Regions from separate parts of the Rhizobium sp. 05L429 genome, predicted to be linked through region 2. Evidence: predicted binding sites of a transcription regulator. Region 2 holds the regulator's gene; the other holds the start of a gene.
What was found. The regulator LexA, encoded in region 2, represses DNA repair genes until DNA is damaged. The targets are predictions, from matches to a motif close to TGTTCNNNNTGTGTTCNG.
Positions count from the first base shown of each region.

Region 1: AC1DNW_RS08140 (ribonuclease T2 family protein) is a predicted target of LexA. The motif match lies at 2,295-2,312, and genes of this name have one in related genera.

Region 1 is NZ_JBFTNV010000006.1:100,295-104,342, reverse strand. Features, by position in the region: gene ettA (energy-dependent translational throttle protein EttA) at 1-1,434, opposite strand, end outside; gene AC1DNW_RS08140 (ribonuclease T2 family protein) at 1,543-2,280, opposite strand; gene AC1DNW_RS08135 (alpha/beta fold hydrolase) at 2,439-3,383, shown strand; gene AC1DNW_RS08130 (DMT family transporter) at 3,385-4,048, shown strand, end outside.
Region 2 is NZ_JBFTNV010000018.1:114,323-125,810, reverse strand. Features, by position in the region: gene AC1DNW_RS19900 (GNAT family N-acetyltransferase) at 1-55, opposite strand, end outside; gene AC1DNW_RS19895 (SGNH/GDSL hydrolase family protein) at 58-699, opposite strand; gene AC1DNW_RS19890 (pyruvate dehydrogenase complex dihydrolipoamide acetyltransferase) at 719-2,059, opposite strand; gene AC1DNW_RS19885 (pyruvate dehydrogenase complex E1 component subunit beta) at 2,075-3,472, opposite strand; gene pdhA (pyruvate dehydrogenase (acetyl-transferring) E1 component subunit alpha) at 3,488-4,534, opposite strand; gene AC1DNW_RS19875 (FtsB family cell division protein) at 4,681-5,001, opposite strand; gene eno (phosphopyruvate hydratase) at 5,138-6,412, opposite strand; gene kdsA (3-deoxy-8-phosphooctulonate synthase) at 6,555-7,400, opposite strand; gene AC1DNW_RS19860 (VOC family protein) at 7,397-8,284, opposite strand; gene lexA (transcriptional repressor LexA) at 8,482-9,207, shown strand; gene AC1DNW_RS19850 (ComEC/Rec2 family competence protein) at 9,188-11,488, opposite strand, start outside.

The sequences.
Region 1 (4,048 bases), on a different contig from region 2:
TTCCAGAGCGCCGAGCGTTTCCGTATCGAGGTCGTTGGTCGGTTCGTCGAGCAGCAGAACATTGCCGCCGGCCTTCAGCATCTTGGCAAGGTGAACGCGGTTGCGCTGGCCGCCCGAGAGATTGCCGACCTTCTGTTGCTGGTCGCCGCCCTTGAAGTTGAAGGCGCCGCAATAGGCACGCGAGTTCATGTCGAACTTGCCGAGCTTGATGATTTCGGCGCCGCCCGAGATTTCTTCCCAGACCGTCTTGTTGCCGTCGAGCGCGTCGCGGCTCTGGTCGACATAACCGAGATGCACAGTCTCGCCGACGCGGACCGATCCGGCATCCGGCTTTTCCTGGCCGGTGATCATCTTGAACAGCGTCGTCTTGCCGGCGCCGTTCGGGCCAATAATGCCGACGATGCCGCCCGGCGGCAGCTTGATCGACAGATCGCTGATCAGCGTGCGGCCCTCGAAGCCCTTGGTGATGCCTTCCATCTCTATGACCACCTGGCCGAGACGCTCGCTGACCGGGATGATGATCTGCGCGTCACCGGGACGCTGCTTCTCGGCGGCTTCCACCAGCTGTTCGTAAGACTTGATACGCGCCTTGGACTTCGCCTGACGGGCCTTCGGGCTGGAAGCGATCCATTCCTGTTCGCGGCTGATCGCCTTCTGGCGGCCTGCCTCTTCGCGGTTTTCCTGCAGCATGCGCTTGGCCTTGGCGAGCAGGTAAGCCGAGTAGTTGCCTTCGTAGGGGATGCCACGGCCGCGATCAAGTTCGAGGATCCAGCCGGTGACGTTGTCCAGGAAGTAGCGATCGTGGGTGATCATCATCACGGCGCCCGGATAGTCGCGCAGATGCTTTTCAAGCCAGGCGATCGTCTCGGCGTCCAGGTGGTTGGTCGGTTCGTCGAGCAGCAGCAGATCCGGCTGCGACAGCAGCAGGCGGCAAAGCGCGATACGGCGGCGCTCACCACCCGAAAGGCTGGTGACTTCGGCGTCGCGCGGCGGGCAGCGCAGGGCTTCCATTGCCATCTCGACCTGGCTTTCCAGATCCCAGAGGTTCTGGCTGTCGATGATGTCCTGGAGCTTTGCACCCTCATCCGCCGTCTCGTCGGAATAGTTCATCATCAATTCGTTGTAGCGCTCGAGCACAGCCGTCTTGGAGGCGACGCCTTCCATGACATTCTCAAACACTGTCTTGTTCGGATCGAGTTTCGGTTCCTGTTCCAGGTATCCGACCGTCGCGCCTTCGGCGAGCCAGGCTTCACCGGTATATTCCTTGTCCTGACCGGCGATGATGCGCAGCACGGTGGACTTACCGGCGCCGTTCGGGCCGAGGATACCGATCTTGGCGTCGGGGTAGAAAGAAAGATGGATATTCTCGAGGATCTTCTTGTTGCCATAGGCCTTGTTGAGGCCGGACATGTGATAGATGAACTGGCGTGCCATGCTGGGATGCTCCGGGCGGAAACTTGAAATCGTGGCCGCTATGTAGGCGAAACCACGCCCGCGGGCAACGCCGAAACCCTGTTTCGTCAGGATTTCGGCATGTTTCCATCAGAAGCCTGCAGCATCCACAAGGCCTTCGTCACAGCCGAAGGACGTCTGCCCTGCCCCCTGGATGAGGCCGCCAAGACCCTTCTCCTTTGCCTGAGCAGAAACGGCATCCTGCGAAAGCCCGATCGTCAACTCGCTGATCACGCGTTTGTTGCCGACGCGCCGGCAGCTCATCTTCACCCGGTCGCTGGCGCCTGCGCCGAAGCTCTTGTCGAAGGCCGCCTTGATTGCATCGGCCTTCAGCGTCTTGCCGACATTGGCGGCAAAGAGATCACGCACGGCAGAAGCATTGAGATCGCCCATCAGATGAATGGCGGTGGTGAAATAATCGTCGGCACTCATTTTCGTGCAGGTGCCGTGCTTGATCCATTCATGCCGATCAAGACCCGACTGCGTGCCGGGCATCGCCTTGTCGAGTGCCGCCTTCGTCTCGGCCGAAAGGCTCACGGCCGGCAGGCTCGTCCAATTACTGTCCTTATCTGCAGCCTTCTGATCGGTGGGTACGCCACAATAGTCCTGCCGCATTGGCCACAGACCGTGGAGAGAAAAGTTGGTCGCGTCGTAGCGGTCGCCGCTTTGGTTGGCGCATTCCGCCTTCTTCTGGTTGGTCTGGCAGAAAGCCGGCTGCCAGCTTGCCGCCAGGATGAAGCGCGTGCGCCCGCTTTCCTGCGCGGATGCGGAACCGACTGACGATAACGAAAGAAACAGGATGGAAATTGAAAGGAAAAACTTGCCCATTGATAGCCCCGACAAAGAACAATACAGGAACAAAAAAGCATGAAGACGGAGTTTGCGCAACCCTGAATCGCAACGAAAACCATGCTTTCTCATGTATGAGCCAAACCGCAATATTGCATTTGCCTTGATATCTGGTCTTTTGAGCGCGGGAGGAATGCATGTTTTCCGAGACATTGCGGCTTCAGAATGCCKGGGCTTCGCTTGCCTATCATCATCAGCCAGCGGAGGGACAAGCGCGGGCTATCCTGATGATTTCTCACGGGCTTGCCGAACACTCGCGCCGCTACCGGCGCTTTGCCGAGGCCATGGCCGCAAGAGGCTATCACGTCTACGCGCATGACCATCGCGGCCATGGCGAGACCACCGCACCCGATGGACCGCTCGGCCGTTTCGCAAGACGGGGCGGCATCGAACACGTCGTCGACGACATCGCCGCCATCCACGGCTTTGCCACGAACCGCCATCCCGGCCTGCCGGTCATCCTGTTCGGTCATTCGATGGGTGGCCTGATCGCGCTGAACGCTGCCGCCGCTCTTCCCGGCCGTTTCGCCGCCCTTGCTATCTGGAATTCGAATTTCGCCGTCGGTCTTTCCGGCCGCACCGCGCAAGCGATCCTGCTTGCCGAGCGCGCATTGAAAGGCTCCGACGTGCCGAGCGACATGCTGCCGAGGCTGACATTTGCCGCCTGGGGCAAATCCATTCCCGATCACCGCACGGAATTCGACTGGCTGTCGCGCGATCCTGCCGAGGTCGACGCCTATATTGCCGATCCGCTTTGCGGCTTCGATGCCTCCGTATCGCTTTGGCTGGACGTCTTCGCCCTCACTTTCCGCGGCATAGAAGACCGGCAGCTCGGGAAGCTGCCGAAGGACCTGCCGATCCATCTTGTCGGCGGCGGTAATGACCCGGCGACCAACAATGGAAAAGCCGTACTCTGGTTGTCAAAGCATTTGAAAAGCCAAGGCTTTTCCCGTATCAGCACTGAGATATATCAGGACATGCGGCATGAAACGCTGAACGAGATCGGCGCGGAAACGGCAATTGCGGATTTCGCCGGTTGGTGCGACGAGGCAATCCGCACGGTCCCGAGCGAAAGGACCTGAGATGACGAGCCTGAGTTCCACCCGCCATCCCGCCTCATCCGAGGTGACGCTCGGTTTGCTTTTCATGCTGCTCTCGGTGCTGATCTCGCCGCTGATCGATATCTTCTCGAAGCTGGCGACGACAACGATCTCCTCGACGGAGGTTGCCGCCTTCCGTTTCGTCATCCAGTCGCTCACCATGCTGCCTTTCATATTTCTGCGCGGTGCCAAGATCCAGGTCTCGCTGAAGCAGAGCTGGTATCATGCGATCCGCGGCGCGATGGTCACCATCTCGATGATCAGCTTCGTCACAACGCTGAAGGTCATGGCGGTTGCCGATGCGATCGCCATCTTCTTCGTCGAGCCGATCATCCTGACGATCCTCAGCAGCATCTTTCTGAAAGAGACCATCGGCTGGCGGCGCTACAGCGCCTGCGCCGTGGGCTTCCTCGGCGCCATGCTGATCATCCAGCCAAGCTTCGAGCAGGTCGGCTACATCGCCCTGCTGCCCGTCGTCAGTGCCTTCTGCATCGCCGTCTTCGCACTGATGACACGCGTGCTGTCGCATCGGGAAGATCCCTGGGCCATGCAGTTCCAGACCGGCCTCTGGGGCATTTTCTTCTGCGCCGTCATCCTGTTCTTCGGTTATGGCAGCGGCTCCGACATCATCGACACGACCATGCCCG
Region 2 (11,488 bases):
CCAGCTCCGAAGCATCCCGACGGGAGGCTTCCCGGAGGGCGAGAAAGGCGGCCATCGTCAGAGACCCAGCATCATCCGCACGATAGGCTCCAGACCTCGACCGAGCGCGCGGGTATTCTCCGCATCGAGGTGAATGCCGTCGATCGGCGTGGTCCTGGCGACGGAATTGCCGTCGAAGAAGCCGCAGCCGAGTTCATCGGCAAGGTCCCGGAAAAGCGTCGGAAGCTTCGCCGATTCCTCGATGCCTCCAGGGAACGAGGCGGCGAAGGGCACATTGCCCGTCGCGCAGATCGCCGGCGGCGCCACGATCAGGATCTCTGGCCCGTCGAATTCAAAGGGCCAGGCATGACTGCGGATCAGCCGCACCAGACGACCGATGCCCTGGCATGCTGCAAAGGCCGAGCCGGCAACCACCGGCTTCATGTCGTTGGTGCCGAGCAGCAGGATGACAAGATCGAGCGGCGCATGTGTCTGCAGGACGGTCGGCAGAATGCGTGCGCCGTTGCGATCGCAATCGGCAAGATGGTCGTCGAAGGCGGTAGTGCGGCCGTTCAGGCCTTCCGCAATGACGCGAGCTCCGCTTCCGAGCGTTGCCTGAAGCACGCTCGGCCAGCGGTTCTCATAGGCATGACGGCCGATCGTGTCGGCGTCATAGCCCCAGGTAAGCGAGTCACCATAGCAAAGAACAGTCTTCGTCATGTCCGCCTCCCGCGTCTGCTCAGACCAGCATGCCCATCGGATTTTCGATGTAGCCCTTGAAGGCCTGCAGCAGCGCGGCGCCGAGAGCGCCATCGACGCAGCGATGGTCGGTCGAGAGCGTCACGGTCATGACCGTCGCAATCGCCATCTCACCATTTTTGACGATGACACGCTGCTCGCCCGCGCCGACTGCGAGGATCGTCGCATGCGGTGGGTTGATGACGGCTGCGAAATTCTTCACGCCCATCATGCCCATGTTCGAGACCGAGGTCGTGCCGCCCTGATATTCCTCGGGCTTCAGCTTGCGATCCTTCGCACGCTTGCCGAGATCACGCATCTCGTTGGAGATGGTCGACAGCGTCTTCTCCTCGGCCTTGCGGACGATCGGCGTGATCAGGCCGCCGGGGATCGAGACAGCCACGCCGACATCGGCATGTTTGTGCTTGACCATGGCACTCTCAGTCCAGGAGACGTTGGCATCCGGAACATCGCGAAGCGCCAGAGCCAGGGCCTTGATGACCATGTCGTTGACTGACAGCTTGTAAGCCGGAGCGCTGTCCTTGCGGGGTGCGGCGTCGTTCAACTGGGCGCGCAGCGCCATCAGCGCATCGAGTTCGCAATCGACCGAAACGTAGAAATGCGGAACGGTCTGCTTGGATTCGACGAGGCGACGGGCGATCGTCTTGCGCATGCCGTCATGCGGCACAAGCTCGTAGGAACCCTGCTCGAAGAGCTTGAGCACGGCCTCGTCCGAAGCGCCTTTCGGAGCGGCAGCGGCGGGAGCCGGTGCAGCAGCCTGCGGGGCAGCAGCGGCCGGAGCGGCCTTGGCAGCACCGCCGGCAGCGGCAGCTTCGATATCGCTCTTGACGACGCGGCCATGCGGACCAGTGCCGGCAACGGCGGAAATATCGATACCGGCTTCCTTGGCCAGACGACGAGCAAGCGGCGAAGAGAAGGCACGCGCGCCGCCAGAGGAGACCGCAGCCGGTGCCGAGGCGGGAGCCGCCTGTGCGGGCGCGGGAGCAGCCTTCGGCGCCTCGGCTTGTGCCGGGGTAGCTTCAGCCTTCGGAGCCGGGGCGGCGGAGCCAGCGCCGCTTGCGGCAGCGGCGACATCCTCGCCCTCGCCGGCCAGAACGGCGATCAGGGCATTGACCTTCACGCCTTCGGTACCGGCCGCAACGACGATCTTGGCAACCGTGCCTTCGTCGACAGCTTCGACTTCCATCGTCGCCTTGTCGGTTTCGATCTCGGCGATCACATCGCCGGACTTGACCTTATCGCCTTCCTTGACCAGCCACTTGGCAAGATTGCCTTCTTCCATAGTCGGAGAGAGGGCAGGCATCGTGATATTGATCGGCATCGAAAGGCCCTCCCCTTATTTGTAGCAAACGGCTTTCACCGCATCGACCACTTCGCCGACATTCGGAAGCGCGAGCTTCTCAAGGTTGGCAGCGTAAGGCATCGGAACGTCCTTGCCGGCGATCGTCAGGATCGGCGCATCGAGGTAATCGAAGGCCTGCTGCATGACGCGGGTGGCGATTTCCGTGCCGACGGAGTTCTGCGGATAGCCTTCTTCGACGGTGACCAGGCGGCCGGTCTTCTTGACGGATTCGATGACCGTCGGAAGATCCATCGGACGAAGCGTACGCAGGTCGATCAGTTCGACGTCGATGCCGATCTTTTCAAGTTCCGCGACAGCCTTCGTGGCATAGGTCATGCCGATACCGAAGGAGACGACGGTTACATCCTTGCCCGGACGGTGGATGCGAGCCTTGCCGATCGGCAGAACGAAATTATCGAGCTTCGGCACTTCGAAGTGCTGGCCGTAGAGAATTTCGTTTTCGAGGAAGACGACCGGGTTCGGATCGCGGATAGCGGCCTTCAGCAGACCCTTGGCGTCGGATGCAGTGTAAGGCATGACGACCTTGAGGCCCGGGATCGCGCTGTACCAGGCCGCATAATCCTGGCTGTGCTGGGCGCCGACGCGGGCGGCGGCGCCGTTCGGGCCACGGAAGACGATCGGAGCGCCCATCTGTCCGCCGGACATATAAAGCGTCTTGGCAGCGGAGTTGATTATCTGGTCGATCGCCTGCATGGCGAAGTTGAAGGTCATGAACTCGACGATAGGCTTCAGGCCTGACATGGCGGCACCGACGCCGACACCGGCAAAGCCGTGTTCGGTAATCGGTGTGTCGATGACGCGGCGTGCGCCGAATTCCTGCAGAAGACCCTGAGTGACCTTGTAGGCGCCCTGGTATTCGGCAACTTCTTCGCCCATGACGAAGACGTTTTCATCGGCGCGCATTTCTTCGGCCATGGCGTCGCGGAGCGCTTCGCGCACCGTCATCGACACCATTTCGGTGCCAGCCGGGATTTCCGGGTCGTTCGGCACGAAAGCCTTGGGCTCGGCTGGGACGGGAGCGGCAGCAGAAGCACTGTTCGTCGGCTTCTCTTCCTGTGCAACCTGCGGAGCAGCGGCCGGAGCCTGCTGAACGGCGGCGGGAGCAGCGGAAATCGCGTCGGCCGATTCGCCGTCCTGCAGAAGGATGGCGATCTTGGCGTTTACCTTGACGTTTTCGGTGCCGGCCGGAACCAGCAGCTTGCCGATGACGCCTTCGTCGACGGCTTCGACTTCCATCGTCGCCTTGTCGGTTTCGATTTCGGCAATTACGTCACCGGAAGTGACCTTGTCACCTTCGTTCTTGAGCCACTTGGACAGCGTGCCTTCTTCCATCGTCGGAGAGAGGGCGGGCATGAGAATATCTATAGGCATGGGTTCCCTCCCCGATTAGAGCAGAATGTCGGTGTAGAGCTCGGACGCATCCGGCTCCGGATCAGCCTGGGCGAAATCGGCGCTATCGGCGACGATATCGCGGACTTCCTTGTCGATCGCTTTCAGATCGTCTTCAGTCGCCCAGCCCTTTTCCATGACACGCAGACGGACCTGCTCGATGGGGTCCTGCTCGGAGCGCATCTTCTGCACTTCTTCCTTGGTGCGGTACTTCGCCGGGTCCGACATGGAGTGGCCGCGATAGCGATATGTCAGCATTTCCAGGATGATCGGGCCCTTGCCGGAGCGGCAATGTTCGAGCGCCTCATCGGCAGCAGCCTTGACGGCACGAACATCCATGCCGTCGACCTGGATGCCGGGGATGCCGAAGCCGGAACCGCGCAGCGAATAGTTCGACTGCGCGGTAGCGCGCGCCGTCGAGGTGCCCATGGCGTAACGGTTGTTCTCGACGATATAGATGATCGGCAGCTTCCAGAGAGCAGCCATGTTGAAGCTCTCGTAAACCTGGCCCTGGTTGGCCGCGCCATCACCGAAATAGGCGATGGATACGCTGTCATTGCCACGGTAGCGGTTTGCAAAGGCAAGGCCTGTTCCAAGCGAAACCTGGGCACCGACGATGCCATGGCCGCCGTAGAAATGCTTCTCCTTGGAGAACATATGCATGGAACCGCCCTTCCCGTGGGAATAGCCGTTGCGACGCCCGGTCAGTTCAGCCATGACGCCGCGCGCTTCCATGCCGGTAGCCAGCATATGGCCGTGGTCGCGATAGGCGGTGATAACCTGATCACCTTCCTTCTGGGCCATCTGCATGCCGACGACGACAGCTTCCTGGCCGATGTAAAGGTGACAGAAACCACCAATGAAGCCCATGCCGTAAAGCTGGCCCGCTTTTTCCTCGAAACGACGGATAAGCAGCATCTCGCGATATGCCTTGAGCTCCTCGTCCCGATCGAAATCGGCGATAGGACCGCCGTTCGATATCTTGCCTGCGGATTTCGCACTGTTTTTGCGGCTGGAAACGGTCGCGGTTTTGCGCAACGCCATTCAACCCTCCCTATGGGTTTATCGGTTCTCAGGTGGCGCGTACCATAGGGAAGAAAAATGACCACAGCAATGCCATAATTGCATGGCTCATATTCGCAGGTAAATTATTGATAAAGAACGAGAATTCTGGATTAACCTAAATTCGGTTAATTGCGGTAGTGATTGTAAATTACAATCTCGTCTGCGCGCGACATATTGAGCTGATACCGCGCCTTTTCGTCGAGCATATCCTTGTCCAGCGAGCCGTCGCTAAGAAGTGCAACCTGCGCTTCGAGATGCTCGCGCCTGGTCTTCAGCACAACCAATTCCTTCTCGCGCGCGATACGTTGGCGCTCGAACGCCTCCGTCGCACGCAGACCATAATCACCATGGATGCAATGATAGCCGAAATAGGAGAGGAACGCGACCGCCATGGCCGGAATGACGAAGCGACCGGTCTTTCTCTTCTTATGATGCTTTGTCCACATACACGCATGCTCTGTAACGCATTACCAATCCCTTCAATTTACCGCGCAGAGATTAACCGTTCATTGACTCAGACTTGACGCAACAAAAAACCCGCGCCAAGGCGCGGGTTCCAAATGCCTGATTCATAAGATCGTATTAGCCGCGAATGATGGAACGGCCGGCATACTCAGCCTGAGGGCCAAGGCCTTCTTCAATGCGGATAAGCTGATTGTACTTGGCAAGACGATCCGAGCGCGACAGAGAGCCGGTCTTGATCTGGCCGCAGTTGGTGGCAACTGCGAGATCGGCGATCGTGGAGTCTTCCGTCTCGCCCGAGCGATGCGACATGACGGCGGTGTAGGCTGCCTTGTGCGCGGTGTTGACGGCGTCGAGCGTTTCCGTCAGGGAGCCGATCTGGTTGACCTTGACGAGGATCGAGTTGGCAACGCCCATGCGGATACCGTCACGCAGACGAGCCGAGTTGGTGACGAACAGGTCATCGCCGACAAGCTGGCACTTCTTGCCGACAAGATCGGTCAGCGTCTTCCAGCCTTCCCAATCGTCTTCTGCCATGCCGTCTTCGACGGAAATGATCGGGTACTTGCCGACGAGTTCGGCGAGGTATTCGGCCATTGCGCCCGGTTCGAGCGTGCGGCCTTCGCCTTCCATTACATACTTGCCGTCCTTGAAGAACTCCGTCGAGGCGCAATCGAGGCCGAGATAGATGTCCTCACCCGGCTTGTAGCCGGCTTTCTCAACCGACTTCATGATGAAGTCGAGGGCTTCCGGAGCGCTCTTCAGGCCCGGTGCAAAACCACCTTCGTCGCCGACATTGGTGTTGTGCCCCTGGGCAGCGAGTTCCTTGCGCAGCGTATGGAAGACTTCCGAGCCCATGCGGACGGCTTCACGGATCGAATCTGCGCCAACCGGCAGGATCATGAATTCCTGGAAGTCGATCGGGTTGTCGGCATGAGCGCCGCCGTTGATGATGTTCATCATCGGAACCGGCAGAAGGCTTGCCGAAGCACCACCGACATAACGGTAGAGCGGCAGGCCGGAAGCCTCCGCGGCGGCCTTGGCGACAGCAAGCGAAACGCCGAGGATGGCGTTGGCGCCGAGGCGTGACTTGTTCGGCGTACCGTCGAGCTCGATCATGATCTTGTCGATCTGAATCTGGTTTTCAGCATCGATGCCGCCGATCGCGTCGAAGATCTCGGTATTGGCGGCTTCGACGGCCTTTTCGACACCCTTGCCGAGATAGCGCTTGCCGCCGTCGCGTAGTTCGACAGCTTCATGCGCGCCAGTCGAAGCGCCCGAGGGAACAGCCGCACGGCCCATGCTGCCGTCTTCGAGATAGACATCGACTTCGACGGTGGGGTTACCACGGCTATCGAGAATCTCGCGGGCTATGATATCGGTAATTGCAGTCATGGTTTTTTCCTGCTCGGTGGGTGGATAAATCGTTTGAAACCGTCTTAATCGAAGGTGCGCAAATTACAATGGCAGTTTGCGGCACCCTTCGGCATGCAGTTCCACTCGTCGCTATATTACGATCATGTCAGGCTTTTGACTGTCAGCCTTTAGCGATCGCGTCGAAAGCCAGCAGCTTTTCCAGAAGCCGCGGCATATCCTTGAGATAGACCATGTTCGGGCCGTCGCAGGGCGCGTTATCCGGGTCCTGATGGGTCTCGATAAAGACCCCGGCAACACCGACCGCCACGGCAGCGCGCGCGAGCGTCTCCACGAATTGCCGTTCTCCGCCGGACGTTTCCCCCTGCCCACCCGGCTGCTGGACCGAATGAGTGGCGTCGAAGATAACTGGCGCACCGGTGGCTGCCATGATCGGCAGGGAGCGCATGTCGGAGACCAGCGTGTTGTAGCCGAAGGAAGCGCCGCGCTCGCACAGCAGAATGTTCGGATTGCCACTCTGATTCAGCTTGCCGAGCACATTCTTCATGTCCCAAGGCGCCAGGAACTGGCCCTTCTTGACGTTGATGACGCGGCCCGTCTTGGCAGCAGCCACCAGAAGATCAGTCTGGCGAGACAGGAAGGCCGGTATCTGCAGGATATCAACGACCTTCGCTACTTCGGCGCATTGTTCTTCGCTGTGAATGTCGGTGAGAACCGGAATGCCGAGTTCCTTCTTGAGATCAGCGAATACTTCCAGCCCCTTCTCAAGGCCGACACCGCGTTTGCTCGACAACGAAGAGCGATTGGCCTTGTCGAAAGACGTCTTGTAGACAAGCCCTATGCCGAGCTTGGCGCACAGTTCCTTCAATGTGCCGGCCACCATGAACGCATGGTCGCGGCTTTCCATTTCGCAGGCGCCGGCGATCAGCGACAAGCGGCCGGTATTGGAGAAGGTGACCTTACCGGCGCCCTCGCCGACCGTCACCTGGGAATTGGTATTGGAGCTCATGATGTTTCCTCGAAGGCGAAGAGCACGCCCTGGCCGGGCGCGGGCTTCACCAGAATACGGTTGCCCTTGCGTGTATAGGTCACCCCGTTAGCAGCCAAATGCGCTTCTGTCACGGCAAGATCGCCCGCATGGAAAAGGATCGCCCGCCCACGCAGGCCGCGATCGGTGTCCGGCGTCGCCAGATCGAAATAGGCCTCCAGACCCGCCGGGTTCATCAGACTGATTTTTGTGTTTGCCAGAGCAACTCTCACCCCAAAACCGGTCTCATCTGCGGCGTCGGCTCTTGCCACGCCACGGACGAATTCGCCGAAGGCCGAAGGCTCGGGCGCGGCTAGAACTATCTCGGCAATTCCGGTTACGCCGTTGACGTGAGCTTCGAGCGCGCTGCGGTCAGCAGGGAGCGGATTGACGCGCTCGACGGCGAAGAGAAAGAAATCCGGTGCMCGGAGGTCACCGGCGAAGGCGAGCCGGAAGCCGGCAATGCTCTCCGTGCCATCCGGCATTTTCACGGGACGTTCGAACTGCAACACAGAACCAGCGCTAATGCCGCCTTTAACGAATCGAGCATGTTCATGCTTTGCATCCGCGGCACTGAAGGCGATAGCAGACAGGCCCTCGCTGCCGCAGCGAAAACGAAAGGCCTGATCGCGGGCTGTGAAGACATTGCCATCACGCGCCGTCCTGTCGCTCTCCTCGACACTGGCGACGCCGAGCGGCTCGAGATAGCTCCTGTCGGCGAAGAAAACGCAGGCATTTTCCGTACCGAAGGGATGGCGCGCGTCCGGAGCGACGGTGAAGCCCAGCTTGCCTAACCTCTCGCGTGCAAGGGCGATATCGGTAACCGGCAAAACGAGATGATCGATCGCAAGCGTGTCTTGGGTCATCAGCTACTCTCCAGCAATCACAAGGAGATGTGCTTCAACAAGCCTTACGAAGCAAGGCCGGACGGGCCGGGCGCCGACAAAAATAAAATTCTCAACACAATGGGGAGAAATTTTACGAAAATTTAGCCACTTGCGGAACACATATGGAACATATAGTGTCCGTTCTGGATTTGTTTCAATACTGGGGTCACACGCCGATGCTCACGCGCAAACAACAGGAACTTCTTCTTTTCATTCATGAAAGGATGAAGGAATCCGGCGTTCCGCCATCTTTCGACGAGATGAAGGACGCCCTGGATCTGGCCTCGAAATCCGGCATTCATCGGCTGATCACGGCGCTCGAAGAACGCGGCTTCATTCGCCGGCTTCCGAACCGGGCGCGTGCGCTCGAAGTCATCAAGCTGCCGGAAGCCTACAGCTCGAGCCTACAGCCAAGGCGCGGCTTTTCACCAAGCGTCATCGAAGGCAGCCTCGGCAAGCCGCAACCTGTTGCGCCTCCCGCCGCGGCAAAGTCAGCACCTGCGGCCGACAACGGCAATTCGGTTTCCGTGCCGGTCATGGGGCGCATCGCTGCCGGCGTGCCGATTTCGGCAATCCAGAACAACACCCATGACATCACCGTTCCCGCCGATATGCTTGGCTCCGGCGAACATTATGCGCTCGAAGTTCGTGGCGACTCGATGATCGAAGCCGGCATCTTCGATGGCGATACCGTCATCATCCGCAACGGTAGCACGGCCAATCCGGGTGACATCGTCGTCGCACTCGTCGATGAAGAGGAAGCGACGCTCAAGCGCTTCCGCCGCAAGGGCGCATCGATTGCGCTCGAAGCCGCAAACCCCGCTTACGAGACCCGCATTTTCCCGCCGGATCGCGTCAAGGTCCAGGGCAAGCTCGTCGGCCTCATTCGTCGCTATCACTGACCGGTGACCGGTMAACATCAGCGAATGTGTCGCTACGCCAGTCATAGGCACGGTGGCGCATCCAGGGCCGTGGTAATGCGTCGAATGTAGCGGCAACCGCAACTCCGCCATCTGTGAAACGAAGCTCGATCGAGCCTGTCTTGCGCAATGTTTCGCCGGTAAAGAGCAGAGCTCCGGATCGGCAGCCGTCAAGACGCAGACGGACAGGGGTGACGACGATATCGGCCGTATCGCAGGCAGGGCCCAGATAGGCTGCATTGTCGATAACCGTCAGTTTCTTTCCATTGCCGAGCATGATGGCGCACCAGGCACCTTTCAGGCACGAGAACCGTGACGGCGAACCGATCGCGACACGTCTTATCGATTCTCTGGCTTCATTCTGTTGATCCCGCGAGAGCTGCAGTCTTTTGCCTTCGGGCGCAGTGGGCCTGTTGGCAGCTTCCAGCATGACTGGCTTCCTGTGCTCTTCGATGGCAAGCGCCCGCTGCCATTGTTCGAAGATGAAGGCGGGTGGCTTTTCGCGGTTCGAAGCTATCGCCTCTCCATCGACAACAGCAACGAGGCTACCGTCTTCGGCAATGGCGATGTCGGGCATTGCCTCTGATGGCAGCGCCGCGACAGCAAGCGTGGAGAGAGCGACGATTGCCGTTCCGATATGCCGCAGTCGAGTTCTGAGGAGGGTCAGCAGCAGAAAACCGAAAACAGCCGTCGGGAAGTACCAACCCGGCAAACGGCCCACATCGATATTGCCACCCCAGCTCGATACCGTCTTTGCGATTGTAATCACCAGATCCAGCCCGAAGCCTGCCACATGCCATGCCCAGCCGTCCAGGCCAAAGGGCATCAGCAGCATCGCCAGCATCCCAGCCGGCATGACGATGAAGGAAATCACCGGCATGGCCGCGAGATTTGCCGGCAGGCCATAGGCTGTCAGCCGGTGGAAATGCTCGATCGAAAACAGCGCGGTAGAGAAGCCGCCAATCAGCGACGTCAGGAAAATGCCACCAAAGAAACCGCCGACCACGAAGAGGGGCTTCATGACCGGCAGGTTGGCAAAGACATTCTCCCACATCGGCCGGCCTTTCCAGAGATCGTAGCCGGCGACCAGGGCAAGTGTTGCGGCAAAGGACATCTGGAAGCTCGGCCCCAGCACCTCCGATGGCGAGATCGCAAGGATCACAAGAGCGGATAGCGCCACGTTTCTGAGGCTGATCGATGGCCGGTCAAAGAAGACGGCAACCAGCATGATGGCCATCATGATGAAGGCACGTTCGGCGGAGACGGCAAAGCCGGAGATCAGATAGTAGGCCGTCACCGCCGCGAGCGCACCGGCCGCCGCGATTTTCTTGGTCGGCCACGCCTGGGCAATGCCGGGAAAAAGGCTAAGGACGACGCGCAGGCCGACAAAAAAGATGCCGGCGGAAAGCGCCATATTGAGACCGGAGATCGCGACGATATGGGCAAGGCCGGACTGCCGCAGCGCGTCCGTCGTGTCATCCGAGATCGCCCGTCTCTCGTCGGTGACAAGCGAAGCGGCAAAGGCGCCGGTATCGCCCGGCAGGGTGGAGCGTATGCGATCGCCGATGCCACTCCTGAGGCGATAGAGCCATTCGAGTGTCGCCTCACCGACCGAGCCCGCTTGCTGTGGCTGCAAGGCAAGCTTTTTCGGCGCGCCATAGAAAAAGCCGTTGGCGCCGATGCCGTCAAAATAGGCACTGAAAGCAAAATCATTCAGGTGGGGAAGTGCGGGGCCTGCCGGAGGCGTGAGACGCGCCCTGCCCTCGATGACGTCGCCAAGCTCGAAAGGCTGCGCGGCGCCTCTCACGAGCACTGTAATGCGTTTAGGCGGACGCTTGATCTGCGGCGCGTCTGTTCCGGTGACGTCAAGAATGTAACGCCAGCGCCCCCGCCCGTCGCCTTCGCGGCGCTCGATCCTGCCTGTTACCGTTGTCGTTACGGCTGAATCGAGGATCAGGGTCTGCGCCCGCCATGTTTCGACCTGTGCCGAAAGCATTCCGCCGGCAAAGAGAAGCAGAGCAGAGAGCGTCGCCCGCAATTTCGGCCGGCCATACCCGCAAAGTACGACGGCACCGAGGACGACAAAAAGGCAGAGACCAAGCGAGACAGCCGGAAAATCCGAAGCTGCCAGAAACCAGGTCGCGGCACCCGCACCAAGGAAGACCGGCGAAAAAAGAATGAGGCGACCGTAGCCAGCCTCTTCGACCGCCATGCGGACAGACGATCGGATGTGTCGTTTCGCAACGGCGATCAGCCGCCACTG